3 regions of the Kitasatospora sp. RG8 genome follow, and region 3 is predicted to be linked to each of the others. Evidence: riboswitches for the same ligand, from Rfam matches in the RefSeq annotation. Region 3 holds a riboswitch; each other region holds the start of a gene.
What was found. Region 3 has a riboswitch for cyclic di-AMP ahead of J5Y04_RS43110 (transglycosylase family protein). Riboswitches for the same ligand answer to the same signal wherever they lie in the genome.
Positions count from the first base shown of each region.

Region 1 (7,668 bases), on a different contig from region 3:
TTCGACCACGACGAAGGCCGCGCCCAGCAGCAGCCCGGCCACGCCGGTCACCCAGACCCCGGCGGAGAGCCCGTCGCCCGCCGCCGTCAGCGCGTAGGTGACGGAGCCGAGGGCCAGTGCGGCGAGTGCCGCGCCGAGCACGTCGAACCGTCCGGTCGCGCTTTCGTCCCGGGTCTCCGGCACGTGGCGGGCGGCCACCAGGACGACCAGGGCGGCCAGGGGGACGTTCAGCAGGAAGATCCACCGCCAGCCCGGGCCGTCCACCAGCCAGCCGCCGAGGAAGGGGCCGACCGCGGCCGACACCCCGCCGAGGCCGGACCAGAGGCCGACCGCCGCCGAGCGGTCGTCCGGGTGGTAGACGGCCTGGAGCATCGCCAGTGACCCGGGGGTGAGCAGGGCCCCGCCGATTCCCTGGACGGCGCGGGAGGCGACCAGCACCTCGATGGTGGGCGCGGCGGCGCAGGCCGCCGAGGCGGCGGCGAACCAGACCACGCCGAGCAGGAAGACCCGGCGCCGGCCGTACCGGTCGCCGAGCGCGCCGCCGAGCAGGATCAGCCCGGCCAGGGTGAGCAGGTAGGCGTTGAGCGTCCACTGCAGGGCGGAGAGCGGGGCGCCGAGATCGGTGCCGATCCGGGGCAGGGCGACGTTCACGACCGTGCCGTCGAGCATCGCCATGCTGGAGCCGAGCACCGTCGCCAGTAGTACCCAGCGGCCCTGCGCGGTGCCCAGGCGCAGGGTGCCGGCCTCGGAGGTGGCCACGGCCCGATCGTCCGCCCCGGGGGCTGACGTGACAAGGGTCACCGGGGGTGTGTCGGTGAATGGCTTTCCGTAGGTGATCGCATGCGGACGGACACCGAAATCGGCGGAGCGTCGTGGATCAGTGGCGCGCGGTTAATCGATTGTGCACGTACTGTGCAGCCGATCATTCGGAGCGTCACTGCGCCCCCGGCTTTTGTTGCCGGTTCAAGAGATCGACATTGCTTCACCCGGACGGATGGGTTTTAGTTCAGCGACCGCCCGGCGTTGGCCCGGGTGGCCACCGGGTGGAACGCCTAGTCCTGCCGCTGCCCGGTGGTACGAACTGAACTCTGTACGGCAGGAGCGGGGGACCCAAAGGTAAGTCGCCGGACCGGAATTCACGGTCCGGCTTGGGGTGAAGCCGCGCATGCGGCCGGGCAACTCCAGCCCGAACCCGACAGCTCACCTCGCAGGCGTCGGAGAGGAAATCCCCCATGGCCGTACAGGCTCGTCGTATCGCCCTGCCCCGCGCCGCCCGCATCGGTATCGCCACCGCCGTCACCGGCGCCGCGTTCGCCCTTCCGCTGGTGACCACCATCAGCGCCCAGGCCCACACCGCGCCGGCCGCGAAGCCCGCGCAGACCAGCACCTGGACCGGCGCCACCAGCGTCGACGCCGCCCCGGCCGCCGCCGCGCAGCCGGCCGCCGAGGCCCCCGCCCCGGCCGCCGCTCCCGCCGCCGCCCCGGCCGAGGAGAGCTACAAGGTCGTCGGCGGGGACACCCTGTCGAAGATCGCCAACGCCAAGCACGTCGAGGGCGGCTGGCAGGCGCTGTACGACCACAACCGCACGGTCGTCGGCACCAACCCGAACCTGATCTTCCCGGGTCAGAAGCTCGCGCTGGGCGCCAAGGCCGCCGCCCCGGCCGCCGCTCCCGCCGCTGCCAAGCCGGCCGCCCCCGCGAAGTCCGCCTCGCAGGACTCCGTGAAGCCGGCCGCCCCGGCCGCCGCCCCGAAGCCGGTCCAGGCCGCCAAGCCCGCGCAGGCCCCGGCCGTCAAGCCGGCCCCGGCCGCCGCGAAGCCCGCCGCCCAGACCCCCGCCCCGGCCCCGGCCGCGGTGGCGAGCACCTCCGGTTACGTCTCCCCGATCGCCAACCCGAAGCTCGGCACCGCCTACGGCGTGGCCGGCTCGATGTGGGCCTCCGGCCACCACACCGGCGCCGACTTCGTCGCCTCCACCGGCACCCCGCTGCGCGCCGTCGCGGCCGGCACCGTGGTGAAGGCCGGCAACGGCGGCGCCTACGGCAACGAGGTCGAGATCAAGCTCGCCGACGGCAAGTACGCCCAGTACGCGCACCTGTCCTCGATCGGCGTGAAGATCGGTCAGACCGTCACCGCCGGCCAGCAGATCGGCCTCTCCGGTGCGACCGGCAACGTGACCGGCCCGCACCTGCACTTCGAGATCCGCACCGGCTCGGAGTACGGCTCGGACATCGACCCGATCGCCTACCTCCGGGCGCACGGCGTCTCCATCTGACCCTCCGGGCAGAGACCACCGCAGGGTGCAGGGCGAAGTGATCTCCGGGATGGTCATGTCGGGTGACCGCTCGACCGGGTGATCTCCGCACCTACGGCGGAACAACGGGCGCGGGACACGCCCAGGCCGGCCCGGCTCGCGAACCTCCTTCGCGAGCCGGGCCGGCCGCCGTTTTTCCGGGGGTGTTCGGGGTGCTCCGGGGCCGAAACCGTTCGAACACGGCGGGCTCCGAACCGAACAAGGCGTCAACTTCCCACCCGTGTTACCTGACTACCTGTCCGTTGCGGGCGTGTTCGCCGGGCCCCGATGCTGTCGGGCAGTCATCGTCCGACCGGTCAGGCGGGCGGCAGGGGCACGGCGGGTGAAGGGGGCCGGATGGCCATCCAGAGCGGGGACGCGGCGGGTGCGGACGCGGACGGAAGAGGCGGCGGTGCGGTCAACCGCCTGAAGGCGGACTCGGTCGGGCTGGTGGGCGTCGTCTTCATGGCGATCGCCACCGCCGCCCCGATCACCGCGATGACCGGCAACCTGCCGATCATCGTCGGCCAGGGGAACGGCGTGGGAGCCCCCGCCGCGTACATCTTCGCGACGCTGGTGCTCACCGTGTTCTCGGTGGGGTACGTGGCGATGGCGCGGCACATCACCGCGGCCGGCGCGTTCTACGGGTACATCTCGCACGGGCTGGGCCGGGTCGCCGGGATGGCCTCGGGGCTGCTGGCGGTGCTCGCGTACGTCGTCTTCGAGGCATCGATCATCGGCTTCTTCGCGTACTCGCTGCGCGGACTGGTGAAGTCGCAGCTGGGCCTGGACGCGGGCTGGGGCTGGTACGCGCTGTTCGGGCTGCTGGCCATCGCGGTGATGGCCTGGTTCGACCTGCACCTGACCGCCCGGGTGCTCGGCGTCGCACTGGTGCTGGAGATCACCGTGCTGAGCGCCGTCTCGCTGGCGGTGCTGTTCACCGGCGGCGGGCCGGACGGCTTCGCCGCCGAGGCGGTCAACCCGCTGAACGCCTTCCACGGGGTGGGCGGTTCGGGCGCCGCGGCGGCCGGCCTCGGGCTGTTCTTCGCGTTCTGGTCCTGGGTGGGCTTCGAGTCGACCGCGATGTACGGCGAGGAGTCCCGCGACCCCAAGCGGGTGGTGCCGCGGGCGACGCTGATCTCGGTGGTCGGGGTGGGCCTGTTCTACGTCTTCGTGTCGTGGATGATCGTGGCCGGCAACGGGGTCGGCCACGCGGTGGACGTCGCCAACGGGCTGGTGCCGGGCAAGGACGGCAACAACCTCTTCTTCGACCCGCTGGGAGCGCACCTCGGCGCCTGGGCGGTGAAGGTCTTCCAGTGGCTGGTGGTGACCGGGTCATTCGCCTGCGCGATGGCCTTCCACCAGTGCGCCTCCCGGTACCTGTACGCCATCGGCCGGGAGGGGTTCATCCACCCGGCGCTGGGTCGCACCCACCCGCGGCACGGTTCGCCGTACATCGCCTCGCTGGTCCAGTCGGTGATCGCGGTCGGGCTGGTCCTGGCCTTCCTGGCGGCCGGGATGGACCCGTACGTCCACCTGTACACGCTGCTGGCGCTGCTCGGGACGATGGCGATCCTGATCGTGCAGACGCTCTGCTCGTTCGCCGTGGTCGGGTACTTCCACGTGCAGGGGAAGCACCCGGAGACCAGGCACTGGCTCCGGACGCTGGTCGCGCCGGTGGTCGGCGGGGTGGCGATGGCGGGCGTGGTGGTGCTGCTGGTGATCAACAAGGACACCGCGGCCGGGGCCGCCGCCGACACGCTGCTCTTCCGGCTGATCCCGTACCTGGTGATCGGCACGTTCGTGGGCGGGATCGGGCTGGCGCTCTACATGAGGAGCCGGCGGCCGGAACGGTACGCCCGGATGGGGCGGATCATCCTGGAGGACGCCGGGGAGCGTCCGCAGGCCCCCGTCGGCGTCTGATCAGCGTTCTCCGGTTCACGGCTTCCGGTCCGCTGTCGCAGACCCGCTATGCCTGATGGTCCGTCAGTAGCGGCTGCCCGTCCGTCCGGTCAGGACCGGTGGGCGGGCAGCCCGCTGTGCGCGGCGGTCAGCAGCTGGTGCACCCGGTGCCCGAACTCCTCGGCTTCGCGGGCGGGTTCGGCGAAGACCAGGCGGACGTCGCGATGGCCGTCCGGGTGGTCCAGGCGGAGCACGAGGCCGTACCGGTCGAGCGCGAGCGGGCGGATCTTCGGCCGCCCGGCGAGGAGTTGGGGGTCGAGCAGCCGGGTCAGCACGGCGATCGCGTCGCGGTGGTCGTCCGCGAGATGGGTGAGCAGGTCGGCCTCAAGGCGGGCGAGCGGGTCGGGGGAGGCGAGGGCGAGGTCGGCGCCGGTGAGCGCGCTGGTGCCGTACGGGGTGGCGAGGACGGCGTGGGCGACGTCCAGGTGCAGGTGGACGCTGACGCCGTCGTCGGCGAGGTGGGCGAGGCGGAGGCGGCCGGCCAGGGTGAGGCGTCCGCGGACCCGGTCGCGGACGGCGACCGGGGCGACGTCAGTGAGGTCCAGCACGACGGCGAGGCCGTCCGGTTCGCCGGTCGCCGCGAGGGTGAGCGGCGAGTCGAGCGGGGCGCTCAGGCGCAGCCGGGACCCGTGCACCGCGACCGGGGTGTCGAGGTCGTGGTGCTCGCCGCAGGCGCGGATCGCCACCGAGGAGGTGGCGTCGAGCAGGCTGCAGACCCGTTCGGCGGCGGTGGGCTCGGAGACCTCGACGTCGGCGGGGACGGGACTCATGGCGACCTCCAGTGAGTTAGGTGAGCCTAACCTAATGAGTTTGCCGGGCGAGGGCAAGGTGAGGGCGGGGTTCCGGAGGGGGTCCGTCGTGGCGCGGTGCCGTGCGGCGCCGGACGCGGGAGGGCCCGGACGGTCGGCCGTCCGGGCCCTCCGCGGGTGCGCGGGCGGTCAGCCGATCACGGCCTGCGCGTCGATCTCGACCAGCATCGGCTCCTGCGGCAGCTCGACGAAGACCGTGGTGCGGCAGGGCTTCACGCCGCCCGGCTTGATGTTCTCCGCGATGAACTCGGCGTAGACCTCGTTCATCAGCGGGAAGTCGGCCCGCTTGGTGAGGTAGACGCGGAACATCACCACGTCCTCGACGGTGGCGCCGCCGGCCTCGACGATCGCCTTGACGTTCTCCAGCGTCCGCCGGGTCTGCGCCTTCACGTCGCCGTGGTGGAGGTACTCGCCGGTCGCCGGGTCCTGCGGGCCCTGGCCGGAGACCTGGAGGATCGGGCCCTTCCGGACGCCCTGGGAGAACATCCAGGCCGGGGCGGGGGCGCCGTCGGTGCGGATCTCGGTCTTCTGGTGGAGGTCGGGGTGCTCGCTCATGCGTTTCCTATCGCTCGTGCGTCGCCCTTGTCGGGGCGGGTGTCGGGTGGGGACGGGTACCGGGGCTGACCGGGGCTCCCGGTCCTCAGCCGGTCGGGGGCGTATCCGGCACGCCCTACGGCGTCCGGCGCTTGCTACGGCGTCTGCCCGCAGTCGGCGGAGACGGCGCGGGTGGTGGCGAGCAGCTGCGGCAGCAGCTCCAGTACCTGTTCGTAGGGGAGGACGACGTCCGGGACGGAGATCGAGGCGGCCGCGACGACGCGCCCGCTGGCGTCCCGGATCGGCGCGGCGACGCAGTTGATGAACGCCTCGTGCTCGGCGTGGTCCTGCGCCCAGCCCTGGACGGCGACCTTCTCCAGCTCGGCCAGCAGGGCCTCGGGGGTGGTCAGCGTCCGGGCGGTGTGCGGGGTGAAGTCGATGCCGGCCACCACGCGGCGCCGCTCGGGCACCGGCAGGTCGGCCAGCAGCACCTTGGAGACCGCCGCGCTGTGCAGCGCCGCGCGCAGGCCGATCCGCGAGTACATGCGCACCGGGTGGCGCGAGTCGTACTTGTCGATGTAGACCACCTCGCCGCCCTCGTACGCGGCCAGGTGCACGGTCTGGCCGGTGGCGGCGTTCAGCTCGGCCAGGTGCGGGGCGGCGATCCGGCGGATGCCGCGCTGTTCCAGGGCGAGGCCGGAGAGGGCGAAGAGGCCGGCGCCCAGGTGGTAGCGGTAGGCCGGGTCGCGGTAGACGAAACGTTCCTCTTCGAGGCTCTGGAGCAGCCGCAGCACCGTGGTCTTGTGCACGCCGAGCACCTCGGCGAGCTGGTCCAGGGAGCGCTCGCCCTCGCCGAGCTCGGCGAGGATGCGCAGGGCGCGGGTGACGGTCTGGCTCATGGTGCTCCAAGGGCCGGGGAGGGGGCCGGTCGAGGGTCTGTGGCCGGGCGGGGGCGCGCGGCGGTGCCCGCCGCCGGGCCCGCGATCGTCGGCTGAGTCGCTGCTGTCGTCGGCGGGGCTGCTGTCGCCGGCAAGGACTCTGTCGCCGACGGGCCGCCTCCCGCCGGCAGGGGTGCGGTCGCCGAGAGGATCGCAATGGCCGGCAGGGCGGGGGACACGATGCCGTCCGCCGAGACGCGGGTCGCCGCCCAGTCCTCGGCGGAGGCCGCCAGCAGGGCGTCGACCGCGGGCGCCGGGGGCAGCTCGGCCTGGTCGCCGTGGGCGGTCAGCGCGCAGGCGGCGCTGAGGTGGCCGAGCCGCAGCCGACGGCGCTGGTCCAGGCCGCGCAGGGTGCCCGCCAGGTAGCCAGCCGCGAAGGCGTCGCCCGCGCCGGTCGCCTCGACCACCTCGACGGCCAGCGCCGGTTCGCTGACGGCCGTGCCGTCCCGGTCCAGCGCGGTGACCACCCGGGCGGCGTCCTTGACCACCACGGTCGCCGGGGAGGGGAAGCGGCGGCGGAGCGCCTGCGGGTCGCCGGTGCCGAAGGCGGCCTGCGCCTCGTCGGCCCCGAGCAGCAGTACGTCGGCGGCGTCCAGCAGCGGCGGCAGCACGGCCGGATCGCGCTCGCGCCAGAGGGCGGGGCGCCAGTTGAGGTCGAAGCTGACCAGCCGGCCCGGGCGGCGCTCGGCGAGCAGGGCGCGCAGCAGGGCCAGGCAGTCGTCGGAGAGGGCGGCGGTGATGCCGGACAGGTGCAGCAGCCGGGCGCCGGCCAGCAGCCGGGCGGCGGACGGGTCCGCCAGCAGGGCGGGGGAGAGCGCGGCGGCGGCCGAGCCGCGGCGGTGGTAGTGCAGCCGGCTGCGCCCGGGCCCGAGGTCGTGGTGGCGGCCCGTGCTGCCGCCGACCTCCTTGAGGTAGAGGCCGGTCGGGCGGTGCGGGTCGACGGCGACCGCGGAGACGTCCACCCCGCGGGCGGCGACGTCGGCGAGCAGGCGGCGGCCGAAGCCATCGTCGCCGACCCGGCTGATCCACGCGCTCGGCACGCCGAGGGCGGCCAGCGCGCCCGCCACGTTGGACTCGGCGCCGCCGACCGCGAGCCGGAAGTTCTCCACCGATTCCAGCGGGCCCGGCCGGTCC
Region 1 covers NZ_JAGIYX010000008.1:249,537-257,204, reverse strand. Annotated here, with positions in the region: gene J5Y04_RS15485 (MFS transporter) at 1-759, opposite strand, end outside; cyclic di-AMP (ydaO/yuaA leader) riboswitch at 1,070-1,227, shown strand; gene J5Y04_RS15480 (LysM peptidoglycan-binding domain-containing M23 family metallopeptidase) at 1,233-2,273, shown strand; gene J5Y04_RS15475 (APC family permease) at 2,649-4,214, shown strand; gene J5Y04_RS15470 (DUF2470 domain-containing protein) at 4,304-5,023, opposite strand; gene J5Y04_RS15465 (RidA family protein) at 5,192-5,617, opposite strand; gene J5Y04_RS15460 (IclR family transcriptional regulator) at 5,752-6,495, opposite strand; gene J5Y04_RS15455 (sugar kinase) at 6,492-7,668, opposite strand, start outside.
Region 1: linked by a shared signal. The riboswitch ahead of J5Y04_RS15480 (LysM peptidoglycan-binding domain-containing M23 family metallopeptidase) and the one ahead of J5Y04_RS43110 (transglycosylase family protein) in region 3 are both predicted to bind cyclic di-AMP.

Region 2 (7,668 bases), on a different contig from region 3:
GAGACGGCGCGGTAGCGGGCGGCGGCCACGAGGGCGAGGGCGGCGAGAACGCCGGTTGCCGTTGCGCACCACTGAGTCATCGTCACGCGGCGAATTCTAGGGTGATGATCCTACGATGGTGTGACCGGATCTCGCCAAGTGACCGGATCTCCTCAATATCCCGTCAATACGGCGTCAATCCGGTCTGCTTCGCCCCCGATCGGTCTGCGGCACCGACCGCCGCACCGTTTACTGCCCTGCTGACATCCGGTGCAACAGCAGCAGTGCCACGTCGTCCGGCCGCGACCGGCGCTCGGTGACGTTGAGGGTGAGCAGGTCGGCCAGCCGCTCCAGGGCGGGCGCCGGGCCGATCCGGCCCGGCCCGGTCTGCCGGGCCCAGAGCTCCAGCCCGCCGAGCATCCGCTGCACCGACTCGTCGTAGTCCTCCTCGCGGTCCTCGACCAGGCCGTCGGTGTAGACGAGCAGCGTCTCCCCGGGCGCCAGGTGACCGACCGACAGGTGGTAGGCCGCCTCCGGGTCGACGCCCAGCGGGGGGCCGCCCGGCAGGTCCAGCTCCACGGCCTTCGCGTCGTCGGTGATCCGGACCGGCGACGGGTGCCCGGCGCGGGCCGCCCGCAGGGTGCCGTCGGCCGGGTCGAGGGTGAGGTAGAGGCAGGTGGCGAAGAGGTCGGTGTCCAGCCCGGAGAGCAGCCGGCTGGTCCTGGCCAGCGTCGCGGCCGGGTCGTGCCCGTCGGTGGCGTACGCCCGCAGGACGCTGCGCAGCTGCCCCATCACGGCGGTGGCCTCGGCGTTGTGACCCTGGACGTCGCCGATCACCAGGCCGATCCTGCCCTCCGGCAGCCGCAGCAGGTCGTACCAGTCGCCGCCGATCTGCATGCCCTCGGTGCTGGGCAGGTAGCGGGCGGCGCTGGCGATCCCGGGCAGCCGGGGCAGGGTGCGCGGCAGCATGGCGCGCTGGAGCTCGGTGGCCCGGTGGTGGTGCGTGTCGTAGAGGCGGGCGCGCTCCAGGGACTGCGCCAGGACGCCGGCGAACGCGGAGTAGAGGGTGCGGTCCTCGCGGCCGAAGGCCCGCTCGGTGGCGAAGGTGATCAGGCAGGAGCCGACCTGCCGCCCGGAGGCGACCAGCGGCAGCACCGTCCAGGCGGGCGGGGTGAGCGGCCCGCCGCCGTCCGGGGCCCGTCCCGTGCGGCCCGGTTCGCTGAACAGCGGGGTGGAGCGGGCCAGCGCGTGCTGCATGACCCCCTCGGAGAGGTCGGCCAGCCTGGTCAGCTCGGTGCGGCGCGGCCCGCCGTAGACGGTGTGCGACACGGGCAGCAGCCGGCCCTCGTCCACCAGGTCGAGCACGATGCTGGCGGCGCCGAAGGCCGGGCGGGCGATGTCGGTCACCGTGGTGGTGACGTCCCGGACGGTGACCGCGCGGGACAGCGCCCGGGTGAGCGCCAGCAGCAGCGCCGAGCGGGCCCCGGCCGCCGGGGCGCCGCCCGGCCCGTCGGCCGGCGGGCGTTCCCCGGGTGCGCGGACGCGGTCCCGGTCGGCGACCAGCCCGGCGATCCGGACCGGCCGCCGGTGCACGTCGAGCATCACCTCGCCGGTCTCCTCGATCCGGACCACGCCGCCGCCCCGGCGCAGCACCCGGTAGGTGATCCGGTACGGGCCGCCGGTGGCGAGCGCCTCGGCCAGGGCGGCCTGGAAGTCCGGCAGGTCCTCGGGGTGGACGATCCGGTCCAGGTCGGGTGCGGCCGCCGGGCCGCCGTCGGCCGGCGGCGGCTGGCCCGCCACCCGGTAGGCCTGGGCGTCCCAGTAGGACTCGCCGGTGACCAGGTCGCGTTCGAAGGCGCCGTGCCCGGCGGAGCGGACGGCGAGCGAGAGCATCGGGTGGGCCAGCCCGGCGGCCCGGCCGGCGTCGTCCGCGTCCGGTCCGTTCGTGTCGGGTCCGTTCCCGTCGGGGCCCGGGGGCGTTCCGGCGCCGGTCGCGGGCGCACCGCCCGGGCGGCCGCCCCTGGGCGGGCCGGTCTCGGCGTTCGCGTGGTGGAGCAGGTGGGAGAGCCGGTGGGCGCAGGCGTCGCCGAGCGTCTCCAGGACGTCGAGGTCGCGCCGGGGGACGGTGCCCCGGTGGGCGAGGGCCAGGGCCAGCACGCCGATCGGCCGCTCGTCGACGATCATCGGCAGGGCGATGATGGCGACCATGCCGGTGCCCATGCCGGCGTTGCGGTTGGGGTAGTCGACGCTGGTGCGCTCGGGGCTGAGCAGGTAGGGGCGGCGCAGCCTGAGCGCCATCGCGGCGGGCAGGTCGCCGGCCGGGTCGACCATGCCGTACCGCTCGTGGGCCCATTCGGGCAGGCCGTGGGAGGCGGCGAGCCGGAGCATTCCGGCGGAGTCCAGCAGGTAGAGCGCGGACCCCTCGCCGGTGATCCAGCCGGGGCCCTCGGCGAGGATCGTGCCGAGGAGTTCGGCGGCGCTGGTGCAGCCGAGCAATAAGCGGACGCAGCGCATGGCGCTGCGCGCGGTGGGGCTGCTGCGCGGCGTCCGGCTCTCGTCCTCGGAGGGGGGAAGCCACGGCGAGGACAGGTCCATGGGATGCCCGGCCTTTCCGTTGCCCTGTCGGGGTGGTGCCTTATCGGACACCCAATTCTTAATACCTTATTTCTTAAGCCGGTGAATGGTCGCCCAGGGTGCCACGGAGGCCCCCGGACCGGACCGCCGTGGCACCCGGTGCGACCGACGGGCCGCCGGTCGAGTAGGATCGGCGAGCGGCAAGGGCCTATAGCTCAGACGGTTAGAGCGCTTCCCTGATAAGGAAGAGGCCACAGGTTCAAGTCCTGTTAGGCCCACCACCGCGAAGGGCCCGGAGCGATCACGCTCCGGGCCCTTCGGCGTCCCTGCGGCCGGCCCCCGCGACCGGCCCCGGTGGGCGCGTCCCGCCTCAGGCCCCGGGCCAGTCGCGCAGGCCGTGGGTGAGGACGGTGATCAGCCGGTCCTGGGTGTCGCCGAGGTCCTCGGCGAGCTGGAAGGCGCCGCCGATGGAGAGCGAGGCGAAGCCGTGGGCCACCGAGCGGACGGCGCGGGCGGCGTGGATCGCCTCCGACCCGGCGAGCCCGTACTCGCGCAGCACCGCGATGATCACGCCGACCAGCCGCGTCGCCGCCCGGGTGAGGTCGTCGTCCGGCTGCGGGGCCTGCGGGAGCGAGTTGTAGCGGTGCGGGTACTCGGTGGCGTAGGCGTGGTAGGCGCGCAGGACGGCGGCGACGGCGTCGTCCCCGCCCCGGCCGACGGCCGCCTCGGCGAGCCGGTCGGCCAGCTCCTCGGTGACCCGGACGGCGACCAGCCGGCGCAGTTCCGCGAGGCCGCCGCTGACGTGCTTGTAGAGCGAGGGAGTGGCCACCCCGGCCCGCGCGGCGACCGCGGCCAGGGTGAGGGCCTCGGGGCCCTGCTCGTCGATGAGGGCGAGGGCGTGGCCGACGACCTGCTCGGGGGTGAGTCCTACTCGGGGCATGGGGGCGATTCTCCGTGGGTCCGGTTCCGGTGGGGCGGGAGGGCTCAGGCCAGCTCGGCGAGGAACCCGAGCAGCGCGTCGGCGGTCGCCTGCGGGTGGTCGGCCATCGGGTAGTGGCCGGAGCCCTCGATCATCACCTTGCGGCCGTTCAGCGCGGCGGCCTGCCGGTCGGCGACCACCTCCGGCTTGGGGAAGTCGGGGTCCTTGCTGCCCATGACGACCAGCGCCGGGCACCGCACGGCCGCGGTCCAGCCGACGGGCGCCGAGTCCCCGCGGACCTGGCCGCGGGTGGCGGTCTTGCGGCCGGGCGTGCGCATCGCGGCGACCAGCCCGTCCACGTACGCGTCGAAGTCGGCCGGCTTGGCGGTCGGGTAGGCCATCCTGCGGTGGTAGAGGCCCCAGAAGGCGGGGGAGTGCACCAGCAGCTTGCCCATGACGCCGAACATCGCGCGCTGCAGGGCGTTCGGCGGCAGGTTCTCGACGAAGGCGTCCAGCAGGACGATCCCGGCGACCCGCTCGGGTGCGTCGCCGGCGGCCTTGACCACGGTCGCGCCGGTGTACGAGTTGCCGGCGAGGACGGCGCGCCCGATGCCGAGGTGGTCGAGCAGGGCGAGGACGTCGGCGGCGATCGCGGCCGGCGAGTAGTCGTCCCAGACGATCGAGGAGTCGCCGAAGCCGCGCAGGTCCATGGTGATCACGCGGCGGCCGGCGGCGACGAGCAGCGGGCGCAGGTGCCGGTAGGCGGCCCGGCTGTCGAGCATCCCCGGGAGCAGGACGACGGGGGCGCCGTCGCCCTGCTCGGTGTCGTCGTAGGCGATCCGGCCGCCGGTGACGTCGAGGTACTGCGTGGTGGGGGCGGTGGTGCGGGACATGGGGGCCTCCTCGGTCCGCCGGGGCGTCGGCGGTGGTGCCGACACCCATAAAGCTAAGGCTAATAGCCTTAGCCGTCAAGCTATCGACCGGATCCGAGGATGGCCCGGATCAGACCCCCTCCACCTTGAACGGGTCGTGCTCGGCCAGCAGCTTCTCCAGCCGGGCCTGGTCCACCCGGGTGACGATCTCGCTGTTCTCCTGCTTGTCGCGGACCACCTTGGCCAGGGTGAACGAGGAGGTGACGGTGTAGAGCAGGCCGACCCCGAGGAAGGCCCGGGTCCAGCCGCCCACCGGGAGGTAGGCGATCCCGGTCGCGAGGGCGCCGGCGGAGAGGGCGAAGGAGAGCACGGCCTGGACGTAGTACGCGGCCGTGGTGCGTGACTGCATCGGTGCGTTCATGGCGTCAGGATGGCCGCGTCGGGCCGGGTCGCACATGAGTAGGGGTACTCAAGTAGGGGTTCGTTCGTTGACGTCCAATAACGTTCGGTAGTGTCAGTTGTTGTCAATCGCCCCAAAATGCCCATCGGGTCACGTAGTGTCCGGGCTGTGTCCTGCTGCTCCTGACGGATGGCTTGGAATCAGGGGCTCCTAGGATTAACGTTTGATAACGCAGCGCGGTCCGCAACGCCGTACCCAGACGGCACCGTGCGCCGTCGCCTAATCCCGCCGGCCGGCCTCCGGGCAGGCCAGGGAGCCGGGGAACCACGTTCCTTGGGGTGAATCGGCCGGGCCCAGGCCCAGCCGTAGGAGACCTTCCTGCTCCGAACCCGTCAGCTAACCCGGTAGGCGCGAAGGAAGGAAAGGAGCGCGCCTCCGTGGCGTCGACGCACTCTCCGGCAAACCTGCCCGGCTCCTCCGCCGGCACCCAGCTGCTCGACCACCCGTGGCCGCCCGCCCACCCGGGCGAGTCCGGCGGGCCCTCCGACGAGGCGGCCCCGCAGGCCGCCGAGGCCAACCGGCACCGGATGCCGCGTCAGACCCGTGGGACGGCCCCGCTGCTCGGCGTCACCGCCGTCGCCGCCACCCTGGGCGCCACCGGCTTCGCCTCCGCGACCCCGGCCGCCGCCCCCGCCGTCGAGGCCCCCGACGAGACCCCGGTCGCCCTCGCCGCCGACCCCGGCCTCGCCCTCGCCGCCCGGATCCAGCAGCAGGCCGACAGCCAGCGCACCGCCGCCGAGGAGGGCGCCCGGCTCCAGGCCGCCAAGGAGGCCGAGGCCAAGCGCGCCGCCCAGCAGCAGGAGGCCAAGCGGGCCGCCGAGGAGGCCGAGAAGGCCAAGCTCGCCGCCATCAACCTGCCGGTGCGCGACTACAACCTCTCCGCCCACTACGGCCAGAGCGCCTCCTACTGGGCCCACCTGCACACCGGCCTGGACTTCGCCGCCGACACCGGCACCCCGGTCTACGCCGTCGGCCAGGGCACCATCACCTCGGCCGGCTGGGCCGGCTCCTACGGCTACCGGATCGTCGAGACGCTGCCCGACGGCACCGAGATCTGGTACTGCCACCTCTCCTCGATCATCAAGGGCTCCGGCAAGGTCGTCCCCGGCCAGCAGCTCGGCAAGGTCGGCGCCACCGGCAACGTCACCGGCCCCCACCTGCACCTGGAGGTCCGCCCGGGCGGCGGCGCCCCGGTCGACCCGGAGAGCTGGTTCGAGCAGCGCGGCATCACCCCCTGACGAGCACCGGAGTGCCCCGGCCGTCACGACGACGGCCGGGGCACCCGTGCGTCCCGCCCAGGGCCACGCCCCGGGGGCGCGGACCGGACCAGGCCCGCGCCCCCGTGCCCCCGCGCTCACTCCCCCGGCAGCTGCGCGAGGTACGCGTCGATCTCCTCCTGGCCGGGCTCCGGCGCGAGGTCCGGGAACTCCGCCACCAGCAGCCGCGGCAGCCCCGGCACCGTCCACTCGCCGAACAGGTCCAGCGCCGCCTCGACCGCCGCCTCCTCGAACGCCCCGAAGTCCCCCGCCAGCTCGTCCGGCATCGGGCGGCCCAGCGCCGTCAGCTCCGCCAGGTTGCGGTAGCTGCGCCGCATCAGGCCCTGCTCCAGCAGCCGCCGGGCGCCGTCCGTGGCCATCCCGACCGAGAGCACCCGGGCCGCGCCCCAGCCCTCCTCGTCCGCCTCGTCCAGCCAGCCGGCCACCGCCAGCGCCTCGAAGGCGGCCCGCCGGTCCTCCTCGGCCAGCTCCCGGAACGCCGTCAGCCACTCCCGCACCGCCGCCTTGTCGGCGAGGTCGACGTCGTGCGCGCACAGCAGCACCGCGTAGAGCCGGGGCCAGGTCACCAGGTCGGCCCGGCGCAGCAGCCCGGCGGCCACCTCGCCCTGCCACTCGGCCTCCGCGTGCAGCCGCTCCTGCCGCTTGGCGTTGAGCCGCTTCGCCGCGCGCTGGTGGTCGACCAACAGCCGCACCGCCTCGCCGTACGCCAGCGGGTCCTGCTCGGGCGCGGGCTGGACGTACAGGTGGAGCCGCTCGTACAGCAGTTGCTCCACGGCGTTCGAGGTCAGCTCCGGCCAGCCGTCGTGCATCCTGCTCTCGCCCAGCTCCAGCAGCGCCAGCACCGCCCGCACCGCGGATTCGGCCACCGGCGCGCGGCCCTCGGCCTCCGCCCAGGCGAGCAGGTCGGCGGCCTTGGTGCGCGGGGCGAGCCGCAGGTCATCTTCTTCCATGTGACGTACGGTAATCGGAAAGCGCGGGTAGGGTCGGCAGACATGGTCCCCGTCCGACTCACCGGCCCCCGCCTGGCCATCCGCGAGTTCCACCACACGCCGGGCGACGTCGACGCCCTGCACGCGGTCTTCGGCGACCCGGAGGCCATCCGCTACCTGCCCTTCGAGCCGCGCGACCGCGAGGACTGCGCCGACCAGATCGAGCAGTACCTGGAGGAGGCGCTCCGGGACGAGCGGACGGTCTACCGACTGGCCGTCACCCGGCACACCGACGCCGGCGACCCCGCCGACGCCACCCCGATCGGCACCGCCGCCCTCACCCTCGGCGGCCACCGCTCCGCCCTCCTGGGCTACGCGCTGCGCGCCGACACCTGGGGCAACGGCTACGCGGGCGAGATCACCTCGCTGCTCTGCGACTTCGCGTTCGGGCCGCTCGGCCTGCACCGGCTGGCGGCCCGGGTGGACGTGGACCACGACGCCTCGGCCCGGGTGCTCACCCGGGCCGGTTTCCACCTGGAGGGCCGGGTGCGGCACGACGTGTACCTGCGGGGTGCCTGGCACGACTCCTTCCAGTACTCCCTGCTCCAGGACGAGTGGCCGCCCGGACGGGGGGATAACCCCACCCCCGCTCCGGCGG
Region 2 covers NZ_JAGIYX010000013.1:15,974-23,641, reverse strand. Annotated here, with positions in the region: gene J5Y04_RS43260 (sensor histidine kinase) at 1-80, opposite strand, end outside; gene J5Y04_RS43255 (SpoIIE family protein phosphatase) at 229-2,574, opposite strand; tRNA gene J5Y04_RS20305 (tRNA-Ile) at 2,758-2,834, shown strand; gene J5Y04_RS20300 (TetR/AcrR family transcriptional regulator) at 2,924-3,493, opposite strand; gene J5Y04_RS20295 (alpha/beta fold hydrolase) at 3,538-4,365, opposite strand; gene J5Y04_RS20290 (YiaA/YiaB family inner membrane protein) at 4,475-4,765, opposite strand; cyclic di-AMP (ydaO/yuaA leader) riboswitch at 5,011-5,169, shown strand; gene J5Y04_RS42935 (M23 family metallopeptidase) at 5,182-6,042, shown strand; gene J5Y04_RS20280 (hypothetical protein) at 6,159-7,031, opposite strand; gene J5Y04_RS20275 (GNAT family N-acetyltransferase) at 7,074-7,668, shown strand, end outside.
Region 2: linked by a shared signal. The riboswitch ahead of J5Y04_RS42935 (M23 family metallopeptidase) and the one ahead of J5Y04_RS43110 (transglycosylase family protein) in region 3 are both predicted to bind cyclic di-AMP.

Region 3 (7,668 bases):
CGGCCAGGTCGTAGCGGGTGGAGGAGCCGTCCTCGCCCGGCGGGCCGGTCGGGGTGACGGACAGTTCGTCGCCGGGCCGCCAACCGGCGGGCGGGGCGGCCAGGGTGACGGTGGTGTCGCCGGCCCGCAGGCCGCCGGCGGCGCGTACCCAGGCGGTCTTGGCGGCGCCGTCCAGCCGCAGGTACCCGGCGCCGGTGACCCGGAGGCCGACGTCGGTGTCGACCAACCTTCATGCCGTCGCCCCGGAACCGCTTCTCGTCGACGGCCGGGAAGCGCAGGGTGTGCACGGCGGTGTCGTCGGGGGCGAGGGCGAGGGTGCCGCGGACCTCGACGTTGCCCGCCGAGGCGAGGGTGACGGTGCGGCCGGCGGCGAAGGTGAGGGCGCCGCCCGGTTCGACCAGCAGCGAGGCGACGGTGGCGTCGGTGTCCAGCAGCACCTTGTCGGTGATCCGGACGGCGCTCTGCGGGCCGGGCACCCTGCCGCCCCAGCCGGTCGGGTCGGACCACGGGCGGCCGTTCCGGTCGACGGCGGGCGCGGCGGCGGGCTGCCCGGGGGCGGCGCCCTCCGCGGCGCCGGCGGAGGGCGGCGGCGCGGCGTCGCCGTGGTCCATGGCTCCGTCGCCTCCCGTCCCGGCCGGGCTCGTGGCGGTGCCCCCGGCGGCGACGGGCGCCGTGGGGCCGGTCAGCGAGCGTCGCAGGGCCTCCTCGCCGCCGATCGCCGCGAACGCCGTGCCGACCGCGAGCCGGCGCAGCATTGTGCGGCGACTTAAGGGAGTTCGGGCCGCTTCAGGCGGGATGTCCGGTCTGCGATGCTTTGCCCGGCGATGCGCTCCGCGGGGCCCGGCGGCCGGCCGGCCCGCGTCCGGCTCCTCGCCCATGGCCATCGCTGCGTAGCCCTCCCCCCGGACGGCTGCGTCGGTCCCGACCTCCTGAAGCACAGGCAGTTGCATTGACCGCGGCGGGCGTTGCGCGAAAACGGTCATTTCTGATCATGGTGGACAGCCTTTCCGCAGGCTTTCCGCAAACCGTGACGAGCGTCACACATGTTTGCGGTTTGAACTTAAGTCTGCTTAACGTGCTCCCCGTTCGTGGCCACACGGACCCAGCTCATCCGCAACGCCGAGTCCTGCCGTCGGGTGCGCTGGCAGCGCAGAACGCACCACGGCAGGAGCGGGGGAACCACAGGTAAGTCGCCCCGGACCGGTCCGCGTACCGGTTCAGGGCTAGGGGTGAAGCCGCGTCCACAGCGCGGCCGGGCAACTCCAGCCCGAATCCGACAGCTCACCTCGCAGGCGTGGGAGAGGACCGCGTCTTCATGCTGCCCACCAACGGCACCCGCCTGTCCAGCCGCACCCGCCGCGCGATCGCCACCCTCGGCGTCGTCGGCATCGGTCTCACCGTCCCCTGCCTGACCTCCGGCACCGCCTCCGCCGCCTCCGTCGCCACCTGGGACAAGGTCGCGCAGTGCGAGAGCAGCGGCAACTGGAGCATCAACACCGGCAACGGCTTCTACGGCGGCCTCCAGTTCACCAACAGCACCTGGGCGGAGTTCGGCGGCACCGCGTACGCGGCCCGCGCCGACCTCGCCACCAAGGACCAGCAGATCGCGATCGCCGAGAAGGTGCTCGCCGTCCAGGGCCCCGGTGCCTGGCCCGTCTGCTCCGTCCAGGCCGGCCTGACCAAGGGCGGCACCCCCGCCGCGGTCGACACCACCACGGCCGCCAAGCCCGCCGCGCAGACCCCGGCCCCGGCCGCGCCCGCCGCGCAGGCCCCCGCCGCCAAGCCGGCCGCGCCGAAGGCCGACCAGGCCCCGGCCTCCACCGACTCCGCCAAGCCGCAGTCCGGCCAGAACTGGTCGAAGAAGTGGCAGGACAAGGCCGCCTCCAACGACTACACCGTCGTCGCCGGCGACTGGCTCTCCTCGATCGCCGACAAGAACAACGTCCAGGGCGGCTGGGAGCGGCTGTACGAGCTCAACCGCTCCACCCTGACCGACGGCCCGCACGTCATCTACCCCGGTCAGCACCTGACCCTCGGTGACCGCGCCCAGGCCTCGGACGAGTCCGGCAAGGGCTTCAACTGGTTCGACCGGAGCTCCGGCAACTCCGGCCAGGCCGCCGCCGCCAAGCCCGCCGCCCAGACCCAGGCCCCGGCCGCCAAGCCGGCCGCCCAGACCCAGACCCAGGCGCCCGCCCAGGCCGCCACCGGCAGCATGGCCGCCGCGGTCGCCTTCGCCGAGTCGAAGGTCGGCCAGGCGTACGTCTACGGGGGCACCGGCAACGGCGGCTGGGACTGCTCCGGCCTGACCCAGGCCGCGCTGCGCGCCGCGGGCGTCTCCATCCCGCGCGTCGCCGCCGACCAGGCCGCCGCCTCCACCCACGTCTCGCTGGACGCGCTCAAGCCGGGCGACCTGCTGTTCTGGTCCAACAACGGCCAGGACTCCGGCGTCTACCACGTCGCGATCTACGTCGGCAACGGCGCGTACGTCGAGGCCGCCAACCCGAGCGCGGGCGTGCGGACCGAGACCATCGCCAACTGGGCCCCGGACTTCGCCGGCCGGGTCTGATCCCCCGGCGCGCGGCTCCCGGGCCCGCGCAGGTACGCCGAAGCCCCCGGGAAGAGCCTGGTCGCTCTTCCCGGGGGCTTCGGCCTGCCCGCCCACGGGCAGCGGGTGCGGGTCCGGTGGAGGCCGTGGTGGAGTCGGGGCGCAGCGGGCATGCTGCTGCTCCGCACCCGAGAAGGAGTCACCCATGGCCCAGGTCACCGTCACCCTCGACGCCAATCTCGCCATCGACGTGATGATGCTCGCCGGGACCCGGAGCCCGCAGGACGCCGTGGAGCTGGTCCTGCGCGACTACCTGGCCCGGGGCCGGCGCACCGGGAGCCGGACCGGCGACGCCGTCGACGGCCGGCGGTCGGGCCACGAACGCCCGACGGCCCAGGAGGGCTGACGAACGCACGACCGGGGCCCGGAGAGCGGATTGCTCTCCGGGCCCCGGTCGTGGTCGCTCAGCGGGCGCCTGCGCCCGTGGAACCGCGCATCACCAGCTCCGGCTGGAACATGAACTCCCCGCGCTGGGCGGCGTTCCCGCCGACCTCCTCCAGCAGGGCGTCGACGGCCGCGGTGGCCATCGCCTCGACCGGCTGGCGGATGGTGGTCAGCGGGGGCTCGGTGAACGCTATGAGCGGCGAGTCGTCGAAGCCGACCACCGACACGTCCTGCGGCACCGAGAGCCCGCGCTGGCGCACCGCCCGGATCGCGCCGAGCGCCATCATGTCGCTGCCGCAGACGATCGCGGTGCAGCCCTTGTCGAGCAGCGCGCCGGCCGCCGCGTGCCCGCCCTCCACGCTGAACAGCGTGTGGTGGACGAGGTCCTGGGCCTCCTCGGTGGTCCGGCCGAGCACCTCGCGCATGGCCGCGGTGAAGCCCTCGATCTTCCGCAGCACCGGCACGTACCGGCGCTGCCCGACGGCCAGGCCGATCCGCTCGTGGCCGAGTTCGGCCAGGTGCTGGACGGCCATCCACATCGCGGCCCGGTCGTCCGGCGAGATGAACGGCGCGTCGATCTTCTCGCTGAAACCGTTGATCAGGACGAACGGCACCTGCCGGCCGGTCAGCCGGGCGTACCGGTCGTGATCGGCGGTGGTGTCGGCGTGCAGGCCGGAGACGAAGACGATGCCCGCCACGCCCCGGTCGACCAGCATCTCCACCAGTTCGTCCTCGGTGGAGCCGCCGGGCGTCTGGGTGCAGAGCACCGGCGTGAAGCCGTGCCGGCTCAGCACCTGCTCGATCACCTGCGCGAGCGCGGGGAAGATCGGGTTGCTCAGCTCCGGGGTGATCAGCCCGATCAGGCCCGCGCTGCGCTGGCGCAGCCGGGTCGGCCGCTCGTAGCCGAGCACGTCCAGCGCCGCCAGCACGGTCTGCCTGGTGGCGGCGGAGACGTTCGCCTTGCCGTTGAGTACGCGGGAGACGGTGGCTTCGCTGACCCCCGCCTGCGCCGCGATGTCTGAGAGTCGCGCCGTAGTCACGGTCCCAGAGCCTATTGCAACCACGTCAGACCGCCCACCAGTCGGTGCTGTCCGGAGCGAGCACCGTCTCGCCGCCGTCCACCACGGCGTCCGCGGAGGAGAGCAGCAGGCGGCCGGGCGCCGGTATCCGGACCGGTTCCGCGGTGGTGTTCACGGTGCAGACGAAGGAGCCGCGGCGGAACACCAGGGTGCCCTCGGGGCTGTCCAGCCACTCCACGCCGGTGCCGGCGCCGAGGTCGGCCTGTGCGCGGCGGACGGCCAGCGCGCTGCGGTACAGCTCCAGGGTGGACGTCGGGTCGCCGGTCTGCGCCTCGACGCTGAGCTGCGCCCACTCGGCGGGCTGCGGAAGCCAGCTCGGGCCGCCGGCGACCGGGCCGAAGCCGTACGGAGCCTCGGTGCCGGACCACGGGATCGGGACGCGGCAGCCGTCGCGGTAGCCGTCCTGGCCGGCCTGGCGGAAGAAGGACGGGTCCTGGCGGACCTCGTCGGGCAGGTCGGTGACGTCCGGCAGGCCGAGCTCCTCGCCCTGGTAGACGTACGCGGAGCCGGGCAGCGCGAGCATCAGCAGGGTGGCGGCGCGGGCGCGGCGCAGGCCGAGCCGGCGGTCGCCGGGGGTGCGGATCTGGGTGCCGAGGCCGGGCTCGTTGGCGAACCGGGTGGCGTGCCGGGTGACGTCGTGGTTGGACAGCACCCAGGTGGTGGGGGCGTCGACCGGGCGCATCGAGTCGAGCGAGAGGTCGATCACCTCGCGCAGCTCGGCCGAGTCCCAGGAGGTGCCCAGGTACTGGAAGTTGAAGGCCTGGTGCAGCTCGTCGGGGCGCACGTAGTTGGCGGTGCGCTGGACGGTGGGGGTCCACGCCTCGGCGACGCCGATCCGCTGGCCCGGGTACTCGTCCAGGATCCGCCGCCAGCTGCGGTAGATCTCGTGCACGCCGTCCTGGTCGAAGAACGGCATGACGTCGTTGCCGAGCAGCTTGAGCTGGTCGCCGCCGCCGAGGTCGGGCAGGCCGGGGGCCTTCACCAGGCCGTGGGCGACGTCGATCCGGAAGCCGTCGACGCCCATGTCGAGCCAGAACCGCAGGATCGAGCGGAACTCGTCGGCGACGGCCGGGTTCTCCCAGTTGAAGTCGGGCTGCTCCGGGGCGAACAGGTGCAGGTACCAGTCGCCCAGGGTCCCGTCCGGGTTCTCGGTGCGGGTCCAGGCCGGGCCGCCGAAGATGGACTCCCAGTCGTTGGGCGGCAGTTCGCCGTTCTCACCCTTGCCGGGCCGGAAGTGGTAGCGGTCGCGCAGAGGGGACGCAGGGCCCTCGCGCAGGGCACGCTGGAACCACTCGTGCTGGTCGGAGGAGTGGTTGGGGACGAGGTCCACGATGATCCGCAGGCCCAGCGCGTGGGCGTCGCGGATCAGCCCGTCGGCGTCCAGCAGGGTGCCGAACATCGGGTCCACCGCGCGGTAGTCCGCCACGTCGTAGCCGGCGTCGGCCTGCGGCGAGGCGTAGAACGGCGAGAGCCAGACGGCGTCCACGCCGAGGTCGCGCAGGTAGGGCAGACGGCTGCGGATGCCGGGCAGGTCGCCCATGCCGTCCCCGTTGGAGTCGGCGAAGCTGCGCGGGTACACCTGGTAGATGACCGCGTCCCGCCACCAGTCTCTGGACGCGCCGGCGCCGGCCTCGTGAGCGGTGGCGTCGGCGGCGGGCCGGGAGGTGTCGGCCAGGTTCTGGGTCATGGACGGTATCCCTTGGGACTAGAGAGCGGCAGGTCAGGACTTGGAGGCGCCGGCGGTCAGGCCGGTGACCAGGTGACGCTGCACCAGGTAGAAGAGGACCGAGGACGGGATCGCGATCAGTACGGCGGTCGCCGCCATCAGGTTCCACTGGGCGTCGTGCTCGCTGACGAAGGTCTGCAGGCCGACCGCCAGGGTGTACTTGTCGGAGCTGAGCATGAAGGTGGAGGCGAAGGCCACCTCGGCCCATGCGGTCAGGAAGGAGTAGAACGCGGCCACGGCCAGGCCCGGCCTGGCGAGCGGGAGCACCAGCCGCCAGAAGGTGCCGAACGGGGAGAGCCCGTCGACCCGGCCGGCCTCGTCGATCTCCACCGGGATGGTGTCGAAGTAGCCCTTCAGCAGCCAGGCGCAGTACGGCACCGTGGTGGTCGAGTAGACCAGGATCAGGCCGAGGTAGCTGTCCAGCAGGTCGAGCTCGGAGAGGATCGTGTACATCGGCACGATCAGCACCGCGATCGGGAACATCTGGGTGACCAGCAGCGACCACATCAGCGGCTTGTGGCCGGGGAAGCGCATCCGGGAGACGGCGTAGCCCGTGGTGGCGGCGATCAGCACGCCGAAGACGGTGGTGACGCCGGAGACCAGGAACGCGTTGCCGAACCAGGTGAAGAAGTCGGTGTCGAACAGCACCGTGTGGTAGTTCGACAGCGTCATCTTGTCGAGGATGGCGCCCGGGTGGAGGTAGTCCGTCTTGTCCGGGCCGAGCGAGACGTAGAGGATCCAGACCACCGGGAAGAGCGCGATCAGGCTGGCCAGGATCAGCGCGCCGTGGGACAGCGCGCGGGAGGCCGGGCTCGCCTGTCCGCGCGGGCGGACCTTGGGCGGACGGCCGGCCGGCGGCGCGGGACGCGCGGCGGCGGCGGTGGTGGGTCGGTCGGTGGTGGTGCTCATCGGGGGTACCTGCCTTCGTGGTCGCTGGGGGGACGGGGCGTCAGCCGTTGGCCTGCTCGTTGCGGGCCAGCCAGCGCCGGTAGAAGGCGGTGAAGACGATCAGGATGGAGAGCAGGATGACGCCGTACGCGGCGGACTGCGCGTAGTCCCGGGGCTGCTGGCCGAAGCCGAGCCGGTAGGCCCAGGTGACCAGCAGCTGGGCGTCGGGCGCGTTGCCGCCGAACAGCAGGAAGATGACGGCGAACTGGTTGAACGTCCAGATCACGCCGAGCAGCACCACGGTCGAGGAGACGGTGCGCAGCCCCGGCAGGGTGACGTGGCGGAACCGCTGCCACGGGGTGGCGCCGTCCATCTCGGCCGCCTCGTACAGCTCGGCCGGGATCGACTGGAGGCCGCCGAGCAGCGAGATCATCATGAACGGCACGCCGACCCAGGTGTTGACCAGGATGGCGGCCGCCTTCTGCGCCAACGGGTCGTCCAGCCAGCCGGGTTCGGGCAGGTGCAGGGCGGAGAGCAGGCTGTTGACGGCGCCGCCGTCGGCGAGCATCAGCCGCCAGGAGAAGACGGTGACGAAGGTCGGCACGGCCCAGGGCAGGATGAGCAGCATCCGGTAGACGGCGCGGCCGCGCAGCTTCTGGTTGAGCAGCAGGGCGAGGCCGAGGCCGACGGTGTAGTGCAGGCAGACGCAGATCGCGGTCCAGGCGATGGTCCAGACGAAGTGCGACCAGAAGCGGTCGTACGAGCCCGGGCCCCAGAGGATGTCCGCGTAGTTGTCGAAGCCGACGAACTTGTAGCTGGCGGGGATCTCGTTGACGCCGATCTTGCGGGCGGCGTTGAGGCTGTTGGCGTCGGTGAGGGTGAGCCAGAAGCCCTCGGCGAGCGGGTAGAGCACCAGTACGCCCAGCACGATCACGACCGGCGCGATCATCGCGTAGGCGTACCAGTGCTTGGCGTACGAGCGCTTG
Region 3 covers NZ_JAGIYX010000001.1:16,396-24,063, forward strand. Annotated here, with positions in the region: cyclic di-AMP (ydaO/yuaA leader) riboswitch at 1,108-1,308, shown strand; gene J5Y04_RS43110 (transglycosylase family protein) at 1,295-2,566, shown strand; gene J5Y04_RS00090 (hypothetical protein) at 2,751-2,951, shown strand; gene J5Y04_RS00095 (LacI family DNA-binding transcriptional regulator) at 3,010-4,029, opposite strand; gene J5Y04_RS00100 (glycoside hydrolase family 13 protein) at 4,055-5,755, opposite strand; gene J5Y04_RS00105 (sugar ABC transporter permease) at 5,789-6,703, opposite strand; gene J5Y04_RS00110 (carbohydrate ABC transporter permease) at 6,744-7,668, opposite strand, start outside.